DNA from 2 places in the Streptomyces sp. NPDC028907 genome. Region 1 is predicted to be linked to the other one. Evidence: predicted binding sites of a transcription regulator. Region 1 holds the regulator's gene; the other holds the start of a gene.

Region 1 (7,753 bases):
TGCCGCCTGGAGGACGAGACCGGCGACCTGCTCGTCGAGGTCCTGGACCACCACCCCTCGCGCGCCCCGCGCGACGGCGAGGTCGAGGCGCCGTACGAGACACCGGAGTACGGCCGCGGCCTGCGCCTTGTCTCCCGGCTCGCCGAGTCCTGGGGCGTCACCTATCGCACCGGCTCCAAGACCGTGTGGGCGCGGCTGCCCGCGGAAGACCCCATGGCGGCCAGGGACGACATCGAGGCGTACACGGAGGAGCGCGCGCTGGAGCGCGGGCTGCGCGTCGCCGAGATCCTCGCGCCCGAGCCCCAGCGCGCCGAACGAGACCGGGACTGGCTCAACCGGGGCGCCCTGTCCTTCCTCGCCGAGGCATCCGACCTGCTCGCCGGACAGCTCGACGAGAACCTGGTCGCCGCGCTCGCCGGCCAGCTGATCGTGCCGCGGCTGGCCGACTGGTGCGCGGTGTGGCTGGAGGACGAGGTCGCCGGGCGCTGGGGATACCCCCGATCGGGCGAGGCCGAGGGCGGCTGGGCGATCGACGGCACAGCCGGTACCGGGCCCCGGCTGGCCCGCGTCTGGCACGGCTCGGAGAACCTCATCGAGGAGCTGCGCCGCGCCCTGGAGAAGGAGCCGCCGCTTCCGCCCGAGACCCACGGCACCGGCCCCGTCCCCTACCCCTGGCCGGGTGAGGCGCTCGGGGCGCGCGGGGCGCACGGCACGGCGCTCGCGTACCGCCTGATCGCCGGAGGCCGCCCCCTGGGCACGCTGGTCATCGGACGGGCCGACCTCATGCGCTTCCCCGACGAGGTCACCGGACTCGTCGAGGACCTCAGCCGCCGGGTGGCCCTCGCCATCGGCGCCGCCCGCCAGTACGCCCGGCAGGCCACCATCAGCCGGGTCCTGCAACGCGGACTGCTGCCCGGCGCGGTCGCGGAGATCCCCGGGGTGGTCAGCGCCCTGGTGTACGAGCCGTGCGACAAGGGCGGCCCGAGCGGCGACTTCTACGACCTCTTCCCGGCCGGTGACGGCCGCTGGTGCTTCGCCATCGGTGACGTCCAGGGCAAGGGCCCCGAGGCGGCCGTGGTGATCGGCATCGCCCGCCCCTGGCTGCGCCTCCTCGCCCGCGAGGGCTACCGCGTCGCCGACGTCCTCGACCGTCTCAACCAGCTCCTCCTCGACGACGCCACGGAGGCCGCCGACGCCGCGGCCCGTGCCCTGGTCGGCCCGGTCGCCCCCGGCGACGGCCCTCAGACCCGCTTCCTGTCCCTCCTCTACGGCGAACTCACCCCCTTCGACGGCGGCGTCCGCTGCACCCTCGCCTCCGCCGGACACCCGCTGCCCCTGCTGCTGGGCGCGGGCGGCGAGGTCCACACCGCCGCGCACCCGCAGACCCTCCTCGGGGTCGTCGAGGACGCCACGTACACCTCCGAGACCTTCGAGCTGCGCTCCGGCGACACCCTGCTGTGCGTGACCGACGGGGTGACGGAGCGGCGCAGCGGCTCCCGCCAGTTCGACGACGGTGACGGCCTCGCGACCGCCCTCGCCGGGTGCGCGGGGCTGAACGCCCAGCTGATCGCGGAACGGATCCGCAGGCTGGTGCACGAGTTCAGCGGCCGCCCGCCGGAGGACGACCTGGCGCTGCTGGTGCTGCAGGCCGAATGACCGGCCGGACCGGGACCCTCCGGGGTGCTGGACAATGGAGGACATGCCCTCCGCACTCCCCGACGGCGAACCCGTCCCCGCCGACGGCGCGCTCCCCGCGTCCGCGCTCGCCGGGTCCGCCGACCGCCCCCTCGGCTTCTACCTGCACGTCCCGTACTGCGCGACCCGCTGCGGCTACTGCGACTTCAACACCTACACCGCGACCGAGCTGCGCGGCACGGGCGGAGTGCTGGCCTCCCGCGACAACTACGCCGAGACCCTCGTCGACGAGATCCGCCTCGCCCGCAAGGTCCTCGGCGACGACCCGCGCGAGGTCCGCACGGTCTTCGTCGGCGGCGGTACGCCCACCCTGCTGGCCGCCGACGATCTCGTACGGATGCTGGCGGCGATCCGCGACGAGTTCGGACTGGCGCCGGACGCGGAGATCACCACGGAGGCGAACCCGGAGTCGGTCGACCCGGCGTATCTGGCCACGCTCCGGCAAGGCGGCTTCAACCGGATCTCCTTCGGCATGCAGAGCGCCAAGCAGCACGTACTGAAGATCCTGGACCGCACCCACACCCCCGGCCGCCCCGAGGCCTGCGTCGCGGAGGCCCGCGCGGCGGGCTTCGAGCACGTCAACCTCGACCTGATCTACGGCACACCGGGGGAGACCGACGACGACTGGCGGGCCTCCCTGGAGGCGGCGATCGGCGCCGGGCCGGACCACGTGTCGGCGTACGCCCTGATCGTCGAGGAGGGCACCCAGCTGGCCCGCCGGATCCGCCGCGGCGAGGTCCCGATGACGGACGACGACGTCCACGCGGACCGGTACCTGATCGCCGAGGAGACGTTCACGGCGGCCGGTTTCGACTGGTACGAGGTCTCCAACTGGGCCACCTCGGAAGCGGGCCGCTGCCTGCACAACGAGCTGTACTGGCGAGGCGCGGACTGGTGGGGCGCGGGGCCCGGGGCCCACTCGCACGTGGGCGGGGTGCGTTGGTGGAACGTGAAGCATCCGGGCGCGTATGCGGGGGCGCTGGCGGCGGGGCGGTCGCCGGGGGCGGGGCGTGAGCTGCTGTCGGACGAGGACCGGCGGGTCGAGCGGATCCTGCTGGAGCTGCGGCTGCGGGAGGGGGTGCCGCTGGAGCTGCTGCGGGAGGAGGGGCTCGCGGCCTCGCGGCGGGCTCTGGGGGAGGGGCTGCTGCAGGAGGGGCCGTATGCGGAGGGGCGTGCGGTGCTGACGCTGCGGGGGCGGTTGTTGGCGGATGCGGTGGTCAGGGATTTGGTGGACTGATCACTCGGACGTGTGAATCGGTGCGGAACGTCGGTTCGGTCCCTAACCTGGTTCGTAGGCTGCCGCTAAAAGGACGCGGCGGATGTGGAGGCCATGGAGATGACCGCTGTGGACGAGCGTGCGATGACGAAGGTCTTCGAGGAGCTTGAGGCCCCTGAGGGCGTCAAGGTCGAGCTACTCCGGGGGGTAATCGTGATGATGGCGAGCCCTGATCTGGTGCACAACATCAACGTGCTGCAGATCAGCAGGCAGATTCCCGTCGAGCACTGGTACCCCCTCCAGACCCAGGACATCGACATTGTCGACGAGGCCAGCGAGCCTGTCCCCGACCTGGTGGTCGTGGCGCCCGAGGTCCTGCCCGCCTCGGGGCGCCTACTGCCGTCCACGGTGATCACCATGGTTGTCGAGGTCGTCTCCAAGACCAGCGTCGAACGGGATTACTGCGTCAAGCGCTCTATCTACGCAGCGGGCCAAATCCCTGCCTACCTTGTCATCGACCCGATCATGGCGCACTGCGTCCTGCTGACGAATCCGGTTGGTAAGGGCGAGGAAGCCGACTATCGAAAGCAGCACATCGTAAAGTTCGGCGAGCCGCTGCCGGTGGAGGCTCTGGGGCTAGAACTGGACACCACCGAGTTCGGAACGTTCCCCGACGTCAGGCCCCACCGCTACCCGTGACGAAGTCGATCAACTCCTCCACTCGCCCCAACAACTCCGGCTCCAGGTCCTTGTAAGACCCCACCCGCTTCAGAATCGCCTGCCACACCGCCCCGGTGTTCTCCGACGGCCACCCCAGCGCCCGGCACACCCCCGTCTTCCAGTCCTGCCCGCGCGGCACCTTCGGCCACCCGGCGATCCCCAGCGACGACGGCTTCACCGCCTCCCAGATGTCGATGTACGGGTGGCCCACGACCAGGGCGTGCTCGCTGGTCACCGACTCGGCGATCCGCCACTCCTTAGAGCCCGGCACCAAGTGGTCCACCAGGACTCCCAGCCGGGCATCCGGCCCCGGTGCGAATTCGGCCACGATCGACGGCAGGTCGTCGACGCCCTCCAGGTACTCCACGACCACGCCCTCGATGCGCAGGTCGTCGCCCCAGACCTTCTCGACCAGCTCGGCGTCGTGCCGGCCCTCGACGTAGATACGGCCGGCGCGGGCCACGCGTGCGCGTGCGCCGGGGACGGCGACCGAACCGGAGGCCGTGCGGGTGGGCCGTACCGGAGCCGCGCTCGACGGGCGTACGAGCGTCACCACCTTGCCCTCCAGCAGGAACCCGCGCGGCTCCAGCGGGAACACCCGGTGCTTGCCGAAGCGGTCCTCCAGGGTCACCGTGCCCGCCTCGCAGCGGATCACCGCGCCGCAGAAGCCCGTGCCCGGCTCCTCCACCACCAGACCCGGGTCCGCCGGGACCTCAGGGGCCGGCTTGGGCTTCTTCCAGGGCGGGGTCAGGTCGGGGGAGTACTGGCGCATTCGGATGACGATAGGAGAAGCCCGGCCCGCGCGTCCCGCCGTTCAGCCCGACACGCCGAAGCGGGCGGCCAAGGCGTCGCGCTGGCGTCGTACGAACTCCGCGTCCACCACCGCTCCGTGACCGGGCACGTACAGCGCGTCCTCGCCGCCCAGGTCGAGGAGGCGGTCCAGGGCCGCCGGCCAGTGCGACGGTACGGCGTCCGGGCCGGCCTGCGGGTCGCCGGACTCCTCCACCAGGTCGCCGCAGAAGACCACCTCCCGGTCGCCGACGGTCCCGCCCGGTACGAGCACGACCAGATCGTGGGCCGTGTGGGCCGGGCCGACGTTCGCCAGGAGGACCTGACGGCCGCCGTCCAGGTCGAGGGTCCACTCGCCGCTCACCTGGTGGTGAGGGTGGACCAGGGCGTCGATCGCCTCGTCCGCCGCGTCCTGGTCCAGGCCGTGGCGTACGGCGTCCGCGCGCAGTTCCGCCCGCTCGTGCGCGAACACCGTGTCCACGCCCACCGCCCCGTACACCTCGGCCCCCGCGAACGCCGCCGCCCCGAAGACATGATCGAAGTGCGGATGGGTCAGCGCGAGATGAGTCACACGGTGACCGGCGAGCCACTGCGCCTGCGTACGCAACCGCACGCCCTCCCCGAGGCTCGACCCGGCGTCCACGAGCAGTGCGCCACCGTCCCCGACGACCAGCCCCGCCGTGCAGTCCCAGCCCGGCAGCCGGCACCGCCCGACCCCCGCCGCCAGCCGTTCCCACCCCAGCTCTTCCCAAGTCACCGTCATACGGCGACGCTAGCCAAGACGACAGCGTCGGGCACTGTGGTCCGTGACCGGCCTTGCCCGGGGCGTACCCCACCGCCGTACACTGGCCGGGGACGGTTGGCACTCACCTGAGCAGAGTGCCAGGCGAGGCGCCAAGGGGACGACTTCTGGAGGTGTGCGCGATTGCTGAGTGAACGCAGGCTTCAGGTGTTGCGTGCCATCGTCCAGGACTACGTCGGGACCGAGGAGCCGGTCGGCTCGAAGGCCCTGACCGAGCGGCACAACCTCGGTGTCTCCCCGGCGACCGTCCGTAACGACATGGCGGCCCTGGAGGACGAGGGTTTCATCGCCCAGCCGCACACCAGTGCCGGCCGCATCCCGACCGACAAGGGCTACCGGCTGTTCGTCGACAAGCTCGCCGGCGTCAAACCGATGACCCCGCCGGAGCGGCGCGCCATCCAGAACTTCCTCGACGGCGCCGTGGACCTCGACGACGTCGTGGCCCGCACCGTGCGGCTGCTCGCGCAGCTCACCCGGCAGGTCGCCGTCGTGCAGTACCCGTCGCTGACCCGGTCCACCGTCCGCCATGTCGAGCTGCTGTCCCTCGCGCCCGCGCGCGTGATGCTCGTACTGATCACGGACACCGGACGGGTCGAGCAGCGAATGGTCGACTGTCCGGTCCCCTTCGGCGAAGGGTCGCTCGCGGATCTACGCGCGCGGCTGAACAGCCGGGTCGCCGGGCGGCGCTTCACCGATGTGCCGACCCTCGTCGAGGACCTCCCCGAGGCCTTCGACCTGGAGGACCGCGGCACCGTCTCGGCCGTGCTCTCCACCCTCCTGGAGACGCTGGTCGAGGAGAACGAGGAGCGGCTGATGATCGGCGGAACCGCCAATCTCACCCGCTTCGGACATGACTTCCCCCTCACCATCCGGCCCGTTCTGGAAGCCTTGGAGGAGCAGGTCGTGCTCCTCAAACTCCTTGGCGAGGCCGGGGATTCGGGCATGACCGTGCGCATCGGGCACGAGAACGCCTACGAGGGACTCAACTCCACGTCCGTCGTGTCGGTGGGCTACGGTTCGGGCGGCGAGGCAGTCGCCAAGCTCGGCGTGGTCGGACCGACCCGCATGGATTACCCGGGAACGATGGGAGCGGTACGCGCAGTGGCACGGTACGTCGGACAGATCCTGGCGGAGTCGTAAGTGGCCACGGACTACTACGCCGTTCTCGGCGTGCGTCGCGACGCGTCGCAGGAAGAGATCAAGAAGGCCTTCCGGCGGCTCGCGCGCGAGCTGCACCCGGACGTCAATCCGGATCCGAAGACCCAGGAGCGGTTCAAGGAGATCAACGCCGCTTACGAGGTGCTGTCGGACCCGCAGAAGAAGCAGGTCTACGACCTCGGCGGCGACCCGCTGTCCCAGGCGGGCGGCGCGGGAGCCGGCGGCTTCGGCGCGGGCGGCTTCGGGAACTTCTCGGACATCATGGACGCGTTCTTCGGTACGGCGTCGCAGCGCGGTCCGCGCTCGCGTACCCGCCGGGGCCAGGACGCCATGATCCGCCTGGAGATCGAGCTCGACGAGGCGGCCTTCGGTACGACGAAGGACATCCAGGTCGACACGGCCGTCGTCTGCAACACCTGTAACGGTGAGGGGGCCGCCCCCGGCACCTCCGCCCAGACGTGTGACATGTGCCGCGGTCGCGGTGAGGTGTCGCAGGTGACGCGGTCCTTCCTCGGCCAGGTCATGACGTCCCGGCCCTGCCCGCAGTGCCAGGGCTTCGGCACCGTCGTGCCGACACCGTGCCCCGAGTGCGCGGGCGACGGGCGGGTACGGTCCCGTCGGACCCTGACCGTCAAGATCCCGGCCGGTGTCGACAACGGCACGCGGATCCAGCTCGCCGGTGAGGGCGAGGTCGGGCCGGGCGGCGGTCCCGCCGGTGACCTGTACGTCGAGATCCACGAGCTGCCGCACGCGATGTTCCAGCGGCGCGGCGACGACCTGCACTGCACGGTGACGATCCCGATGACGGCGGCGGCCCTCGGCACGAAGGTGCCGCTGGAGACGCTGGACGGCATGGAGGAGGTCGACATCCGGCCGGGCACGCAGTCCGGCCAGTCGATCCCGCTGCACGGGCGGGGCGTGACGCATCTGCGGGGCGGCGGGCGCGGCGATCTCATCGTGCACGTCGAGGTGCAGACGCCGACCAAGCTGGATCCCGAGCAGGAGCGGTTGCTGCGCGAGCTGGCCAAGCTGCGTGGCGAGGAGCGTCCGCAGGGGCAGTTCCAGCCGGGGCAGCAGGGGCTGTTCTCCAGGCTGAAGGATGCGTTCAACGGGCGCTGAGCCGTGGGCGACGGGTGCTGATCCCCTTGGGAAATTGCTGGCCTATGCCAAGGGGAAGGGCCGATTCGGACTTGTTCGGAGGACGTGACAACATGCCGTCATGTCCTCCGCGCTGACCGATCTCTTCCCCCATCCGATCGTGCAGGCCCCCATGGCGGGCGGCGTCTCCGTGCCGCAGCTCGCCGCTGCCGTGGCCGAGGCCGGTGGGCTGGGCTTCCTCGCCGCCGGGTACAAGACGGCCGACGGGATGTACC
Region 2 (7,753 bases), on a different contig from region 1:
GATCCCGGCGCGGGCGAAGGCGATCGCGTCGCCGCCGATCCCGCAGCACAGGTCGGCGACGGACCGCACCCCGAGCGCCTCGAAGGACTCGGCACGATGCGTCGCCACTCTCGCCCGCGTCGACTGTTCGACCCCGTTCGGCGTGAAGAACATCAGCCCCGCGTCAGACGCCCCGAACTTCGCCACCGCCCGCTGCCGCAGCCGCGCCTGCCCGAGCGCCGCCGACACCAGTTCGGCGGGGTGCTCGCGGCGCAGACGGGTGGCGACGGCGAGTTCGTCGGCGGGGTCGGTGTCGCGTACGGCGTCGAGGAGGGCGCGGCCCTCTGGGGCGAGGAGCGCGGAGAAGGAGGCGAGGTCGTTCACCGGGCCATTGTCGGCCAGTCGGTGGATGGTCCGCGGCCCGCGGCGGTGTCGGCCGGGCTTCGGGGTGAGTGCCTGCGAAGATCCGGCACCATGCGACTAGTAGTACAAAATGACAAAAGTCACCGCAATGGGGCAGCCATGAGGCACCGCCGCCGCCGGAGACCCGGGCGTGCCGGGTTCCGCGGCGGAGTCGCCGCACTGGCCGCGGCGGCCATCGCCTCGGCCTGCGCACCGGCCTCCGCCCCGGGCGGCCAGGGCGGCACAGGCACGGCACGACCCACGTCCAGCCGAGAGCCCTTGAAGGCGCCGCCCCCGGCCACCGCCCAGAACCCACCGGCCCGGAACTCGCCCACCCAGACCCCGCCCGCCCGGAAGTACCGTTCGGGAAAGTCCCTCGCCGCCCGGGCCGCCGCGGCGAGACGCTGGGGCCTGGCGAGAATCCCCCTCACGCCCCCGCCCCCGCCCCTCACCAAGCCGAAGATCACCACCCGCGAGGGCTTCGAGGTCGACGGGCACGAGGAACTCGGCCTCCCGCCGGTCTTCACCACCATCCCCACCAAGCAACGGGTCGTCTTCCTCACGATCGACGACGGCGCCGAGAAGGACCCGGCGTTCCTGCGGATGATGAACGACCTGCAGGTGCCGTACACCGCCTTCCTCAGCAACTACCTGATCAAGGACGACTACGGCTACTTCAAGCGCATGCAGCGTGACGGGGTCTCCCTGAACAACCACACCCTCCACCACCCCTACCTCCCCGGACTCTCCTACCGCCGTCAGCAGTACGAGATCTGCGCCATGCAGGACGTGATCGAGGAGCGCTACGGCAAGCGCCCGCTGCTCTTTCGCCCGCCCTTCGGGAACTACAACCGGGACAGCCTGCGCGCCGCGAAGTCGTGCGGCGTCAAGTACGTCCCGCTGTGGAACGAGGAGGTCTTCGTCGACCACTGGGACTACCGGGAGTGGGACCGCAGGATCCGACCGGGTGACATCGTCCTCACGCACTTCCGGGGCCGGGACGACTGGAAGGGCACAATGCCGGACATGATCCGCCGGTTCCTGAACAAGGTCACGGCCGAGGGGTACGCGGTGGCCCGGCTGGAGGACTACCTGTGAGGCCGACGCCGGGGCCGCGCGTGCTGGCAGCCGTGGCCCTGGCGTCCACGCTGCTCGCCGGCTGCGCCCGGCCGACGACGGCCGTGGCTCCGGAGGCAGGTCCGCCCACCGAGAGGTCACACAGCGCCCGCTCGGCGAAGGGCCCGACCCACACCGCACAGCCCTACCGCCACTGGGGCCTGACCGCCCCGCTCCCCGCACCGCCGTCCCCGCCCGCCCACCGGCTACGGCTCCCCGCCCACGATCCGCTGCCCGTCGTGCACCGCGTCCCGACCCGGGACAAGGTCGTCTTCCTCACCTACGACGACGGCGCCGAGAAGGACCCCCGCTTCGTCGACCTGGTCCGTGAACTACGGCTGCCCGTCAGCATGTTCCTCACGGACAGTGTCGTCGGCCCGGGCTACGGCCACTTCGCGCGCCTGCGCTCGGTGGGCGCGTCCATCCAGAACCACACCCTCGACCACGCCGCCCTGCGTGGCCTGCCGTACGCCGGCCAGCGCGCCGAGATCTGCGGCCAGCAGAACAAACTCCGCGCCCGCTTCGGCATCCGCCCCCGCCTCTTCCGGCCGCCCTACGGCACGTACGACACCACCACCCTCCGCGCGGCGAGGGACTGCGGCATCGCGGCGATCACCCTGTGGCGGGCCGCGATGGAAGCCGACGGCGAACTCACCTACGCCCACGGCCCCACCCGCCTCCACCCAGGCGACATCATCTCCGTCCCCTCAGGCGAACCGACCGGCCTCTCCCTGAGAGACCGCACGACAAGGCTGCTGCGCGAGATCCAGCGCAGAGGCCTGACGGTAGGCCGCTTGGAGGACTACATCTGAAGAAACCTCCCGAGGCGGGCCCAGCCCCTCCAGCCCGTCCGGTGCTTGAGGGCAAGGACCTGTCGGTCCGGCCTTCTGTGGGCCGTTCGAGGACGAGGTCAACATGCGGCGCCGATCGGCGCCGGCCCGGCCCTCCAGCCCGTCCGGCGTTTGAGGACGAGGCCGTTCAGGCCGATAAGGGGGGGGCTGGGGGCGCAGCCCCCAGGGCGGTCACCGCGACTCCGGTCACCCGAATCGCGGCTCGGCCAGCGCAGCGAATTAGCAGTCCGCTTGACCGAGTGCTAACCGCCGCCATAGTCTCGGCTCTGGCACTCGGCAGATGAGAGTGCCAACTACGCGACGGGCAGGTCCGGCACCCGCGACGACGGATCCACCTGGTCGCCACCTCAGACAGTTAACCCCGTGAGATCTCCGAAGGGGGAGGTCGGATCGTGACGACCACCAGCTCCAAGGTTGCCATCAAGCCGCTCGAGGACCGCATCGTGGTCCAGCCGCTCGACGCCGAGCAGACCACCGCCTCTGGCCTGGTCATCCCGGACACCGCCAAGGAGAAGCCCCAGGAGGGCGTCGTCCTGGCCGTGGGCCCGGGCCGCTTCGAGAACGGCGAGCGTCTGCCGCTCGACGTCAAGACCGGCGACATCGTGCTGTACAGCAAGTACGGCGGCACCGAGGTGAAGTACAACGGCGAGGAGTACCTCGTCCTCTCGGCTCGCGACGTGCTCGCGATCATCGAGAAGTAGTTCACCCGAAGCACCTTCTGAAGCACCTTTTGCTTCCAGCTGCGCCCCTGGCCCCCGCGACCACACAAGAAGCCGGGCGCCCGGGGCGCAGTGTCTTTTTAACCCACAGATTTCGAGAGGGCTCCCGCTGTCATGGCGAAGATCCTGAAGTTCGACGAGGACGCCCGTCGCGCCCTCGAGCGCGGCGTCAACAAGCTGGCCGACACGGTCAAGGTGACGATCGGCCCCAAGGGCCGCAACGTCGTCATCGACAAGAAGTTCGGCGCCCCCACCATCACCAACGACGGCGTCACCATCGCCCGCGAGGTCGAGGTCGAGGACCCGTACGAGAACCTCGGTGCCCAGCTGGTGAAGGAGGTGGCGACCAAGACCAACGACATCGCGGGTGACGGTACGACCACCGCCACCGTGCTGGCCCAGGCGCTGGTCCGCGAGGGCCTGAAGAACGTCGCCGCCGGTGCCTCCCCGGCCGCCCTGAAGAAGGGCATCGACGCCGCCGTCGCCGCGGTCTCCGAGGAGCTCCTCGCGACGGCCCGCCCGATCGACGAGAAGTCCGACATCGCCGCCGTCGCCGGTCTGTCCGCCCAGGACCAGCAGGTCGGTGAGCTCATCGCCGAGGCGATGGACAAGGTCGGCAAGGACGGTGTCATCACCGTCGAGGAGTCCAACACCTTCGGCCTGGAGCTGGACTTCACCGAGGGCATGGCCTTCGACAAGGGCTACCTGTCGCCGTACTTCGTGACGGACCAGGAGCGCATGGAGGCCGTCCTGGAGGACCCGTACATCCTCATCAACCAGGGCAAGATCTCCTCCATCCAGGACCTGCTGCCGCTGCTGGAGAAGGTCATCCAGGCCGGTGCCTCCAAGCCGCTGCTGATCATCGCCGAGGACGTCGAGGGCGAGGCCCTGTCGACCCTGGTCGTCAACAAGATCCGCGGCACCTTCAACGCGGTCGCCGTCAAGGCCCCCGGCTTCGGTGACCGCCGCAAGGCGATGCTCCAGGACATGGCGACGCTGACCGGCGCCGAGGTCATCTCCGAGGAGGTCGGCCTCAAGCTCGACCAGGTCGGCCTCGAGGTGCTGGGCTCCGCCCGCCGCATCACGGTCACCAAGGACGACACCACGATCGTCGACGGCGCCGGCAAGTCCGACGCCGTCCAGGGCCGCGTCGCCCAGATCAAGGCCGAGATCGAGAACACCGACTCCGACTGGGACCGCGAGAAGCTCCAGGAGCGCCTCGCGAAGCTGGCCGGCGGCGTGTGCGTGATCAAGGTCGGCGCCGCCACCGAGGTGGAGCTGAAGGAGAAGAAGCACCGTCTGGAGGACGCCATCTCCGCGACCCGCGCCGCGGTCGAGGAGGGCATCGTCTCCGGTGGTGGCTCCGCGCTGGTCCACGCCGTCAAGGTCCTCGAGGGCAACCTCGGCAAGACCGGCGACGAGGCCACCGGTGTCGCCGTGGTCCGCAAGGCCGCCGTCGAGCCGCTGCGCTGGATCGCCGAGAACGCCGGTCTGGAGGGCTACGTCATCACCTCCAAGGTCGCCGAGCTCGACAAGGGCCAGGGCTTCAACGCCGCCACCGGCGAGTACGGCGACCTGGTCAAGGCCGGCGTCATCGACCCGGTCAAGGTCACCCGCTCCGCCCTGGAGAACGCCGCTTCCATCGCCTCCCTCCTCCTGACGACCGAGACCCTGGTCGTCGAGAAGAAGGAAGAGGAAGAGCCGGCCGCCGCCGGTGGCCACGGCCACGGGCACGCCCACTGAGCCCAGCGCTCGAAGAAGGCCCCGCTCCTGCGCGTGTGCGCGGGACCGGGGCCTTCCCCTTCGCGGGCTTCACTGACCGAGTACCCCCAGTTGCTCCAGCAGCCCCGCCCGGTCGTAGATCCAGTGGCTCTCGCAGATCCTGCCCTCCCGGAACCGCTGCCAGGTCATGCCCCGCATGCTCACGTCCTGCTCGGTCGCAGGGATCCCCAGGAACTCGCCCTTGTGGTGCGCGACCCAGGTCCACCGGGTGCACACCTGGTCGCCCTGGGCCATCTGGTCGTCGATCCGGAAGGTGAAGTCGAAGGCGGACCGCCATCCCTCGTACTGCTCGCGGATCCCTTCGATGCCCCGCACGGGCTGCGGGTACGACGGATCGTGGTCCACGTAGTCACGGGTGAGATGGTCACCGATCCGCCCCGCCTCCATCCTGCCCATGCCCTCGAAGAAGGCCCGCGCGGCCAGGACGTTCAGCTGCTCGTCGCGCACCACGTCCAGATCGGTGAACGTGGGCTCCTCGTCACAGAGCGCCACCATCTCCTGGAAGATCCGGTCGGTCTCGGGCAGGTTGGAGTTCCGCATCGCCTCCTCGTACGAGGCGAACTCCACGATCTCGATGAAGTGCGCCGGGTCGGACCGGTCCTTCCCGATGATGTCGTGCGTCGCCGTCCGCTTCCCCTTGGTCTGCTCGACCCACCTGTCCATCAGCCGGTTCATCTCGTCGAAACGGCTGGTCTTGCAGTCGATGAGCTGTACGAAGGTCATGCCGTCGTCGCCTCCCGATCCTTCTGGGCGGGCCTGGACATGACCATTGTCCCCATCGGCGTGACGGTGCGCCTCTCGGCGTTTTGGCATCATGACGGCATGCACGCGCGGGGGAGACAGTCCGTACACCTGGTGGCGTGCGGGAGCGTGGGCGGGCGGCGGCCCGCGTATGCGCCGCACGCGATGAACGACTCGTTCTGCGGGCGGCCCGCCTCGCCGGACGCCAGGTGGTTACTGCGGCCCGTACTTCCTCCCCGTCCTCGAACTGATCCCCCCGAGCACCCCCCGAGGCACCAACTTCGCCGCCCCCATCAGCACCTTGTACCGGGGATCCGGAATCGACACCGACTTCCCCCGCGCGAGATCGCTCAGAGCTACCTCCACCAGTTTGTCCGCGTCCAGCCACATCCAGCCCGGGATGTTGTCCGTCCCCATCCCCGCCCGCTCGTGGAACTCGGTGCGCACGAACCCGGGGCACAGCGCCATCAACCGCACCCCGCTCCCGGCCAGATCCCGCGCCGCCCCCTGCGTGAACTGCACGACCCACGCCTTGGACGCGCCGTACGTCCCGCGCGGTACGAAGGCGGCGACGGACGCGACGTTCACGACGCCGCCCCGTCCCCGTTCCCGCATCGCCTCGGTCGCCGCCGACGTCAGGCGCAGTACCGCCTCGCAGTGCACCTTGAGCATCTTCAGCTCGTCGGCCATGGGGACGTCGAGATAGCGGCCCTTGTTGCCGAAGCCGGCGTTGTTGATCAGCAGGTCGACGGGGTTCCTGCGGTCGCCGAGGCGGGCGGCGACCGTCTCGATGCCGGAGTCCTCGGCGAGGTCGGCCGTCAGTACCTCCGCCTCGATGCCGTGCCGGTCGTGCAGTTCGGTCGCCTGTTCCCGCAGCCGCTTGGTGTCCCGGGCCACCAGGACGAGGTCATGCCCGTCGGCTGCCAGCCGCCGCGCGAACGCGGCGCCGATCCCCGCGGTCGAACCCGTAATCAATGCCGTTGTCATGGCGCAAGGTTAGGGCCCCGGACTGCGCGCTTCCGCTCCCCTCTCAGCCGTGCTCGTGCTGTGCCCGGACCGGCCCGCGTGCTGCGACGGCGCGTGCGCCCGCTGCCCCTTGTCCACCACCACGAACTGACCCATCATCCCCTGGTCCTCGTGGTACAGCAGATGACAGTGGTACATGTACGGCGTGTCCGGATCCGCCGGTCCGGTGAAGCGCAGCGCCAGCTTCATGGTCGTCCCGTTCGGCAGGAACACCGTGTCCTTCGGCCCACGCAGCGCCGCCGGCGGCGACTCACCGTTCACCTCCAGCACCCGGAACTGCACATCGTGCACATGGAAGTTGTGCGGCATGCCGTTGCTGTTGCGGACCGTCCACACCTCCGTCGTCCCCCGCGTGACCGTCTCGTCCACCCGGCCCATCACCATGGACCGCCCGTTGATGCCGGACCGCTTCAGGTCGAAGTACCGCCCCCGCACCGCGCCCTTGCCGTCGGGCGTCTCCAACTCGCCCAGCGCGGCCGGTATCGCGGGCGAGGGCCGGAGCTGTCCGGCCGCACGCAGCTCCAGTACGTCGAAGGAGTCGTCGCCCCCGCCGAACCGCCGGTTCCAGGCGTCCCCGTAGTTGTCCTGCGGGAAGCTGCGCAGCATCACCCGCTCACCCGCCCGCATCCGTACGACGATCTCGGCGCGCTCACCCGATGACAGCTGGACCCGGTCCATGGACTCGGGCCGCTCCAGCAGACCCCCGTCCGTCGCTATGAGCGAGAAGGCGCGGCCGTCCGGGAATCCGAAGGCGTACGTCCGTGCCGTCGAGGCGTTCAGCAGCCGCAGCCGTATGAGCTCGTCACCGACCTCTTTGTACGGCCGCAGCGTGCCGTTGACCATGGTCTGGTCGCCGAGGAAGCCCACGTTCTGCATGATCTTGTGGCCGCCCGCGAGCTTCGCGCCGTCGAAGCGCACGTCCTGCACGATGACCGGCAGGTCGTCCACGCCGTACCGCTTGGGCAGGGCGAGGTCCCGGGACTTGTCGTCGTCGAGGATGAACAGGCCGGCCAGGCCACGCCGCACATGGCGTTCTGTCGCGCCGTGCGGGTGCGGGTGGTACCAGAGGGTCGCGGCGGGCTGGTCCACTTTCCAGTGCGGAGTCCAGGTGTCGCCCGGGGCGATCATCTGGTGCGG

The links. Region 1 encodes HrcA, which represses chaperone genes, less so after heat shock. Its sites were predicted from a motif close to TTNGCACTCNGNNNNNCNGAGTGCNAA; they were not measured.
Region 2: a site for HrcA is predicted at 2,568-2,594, ahead of groES (co-chaperone GroES). Genes of this name have one in related genera too.

The regions. Positions count from the first base shown of each region.
Region 1 covers NZ_JBVHVE010000004.1:99,565-107,317, reverse strand. The annotation lists gene ACZ4UU_RS13220 (SpoIIE family protein phosphatase) at 1-1,656, shown strand, start outside; gene hemW (radical SAM family heme chaperone HemW) at 1,700-2,932, shown strand; gene ACZ4UU_RS13210 (Uma2 family endonuclease) at 3,032-3,610, shown strand; gene ACZ4UU_RS13205 (DUF3097 domain-containing protein) at 3,588-4,403, opposite strand; gene ACZ4UU_RS13200 (MBL fold metallo-hydrolase) at 4,446-5,183, opposite strand; gene hrcA (heat-inducible transcriptional repressor HrcA) at 5,346-6,362, shown strand; gene dnaJ (molecular chaperone DnaJ) at 6,363-7,499, shown strand; gene ACZ4UU_RS13185 (nitronate monooxygenase) at 7,600-7,753, shown strand, end outside.
Region 2 covers NZ_JBVHVE010000006.1:336,114-343,866, reverse strand. The annotation lists gene ACZ4UU_RS20560 (THUMP-like domain-containing protein) at 1-363, opposite strand, end outside; gene ACZ4UU_RS20555 (polysaccharide deacetylase family protein) at 454-1,479, shown strand; gene ACZ4UU_RS20550 (polysaccharide deacetylase family protein) at 1,476-2,309, shown strand; gene groES (co-chaperone GroES) at 2,741-3,049, shown strand; gene groL (chaperonin GroEL) at 3,182-4,810, shown strand; gene ACZ4UU_RS20535 (ester cyclase) at 4,880-5,572, opposite strand; gene ACZ4UU_RS20530 (SDR family NAD(P)-dependent oxidoreductase) at 5,804-6,577, opposite strand; gene ACZ4UU_RS20525 (multicopper oxidase family protein) at 6,587-7,753, opposite strand, start outside.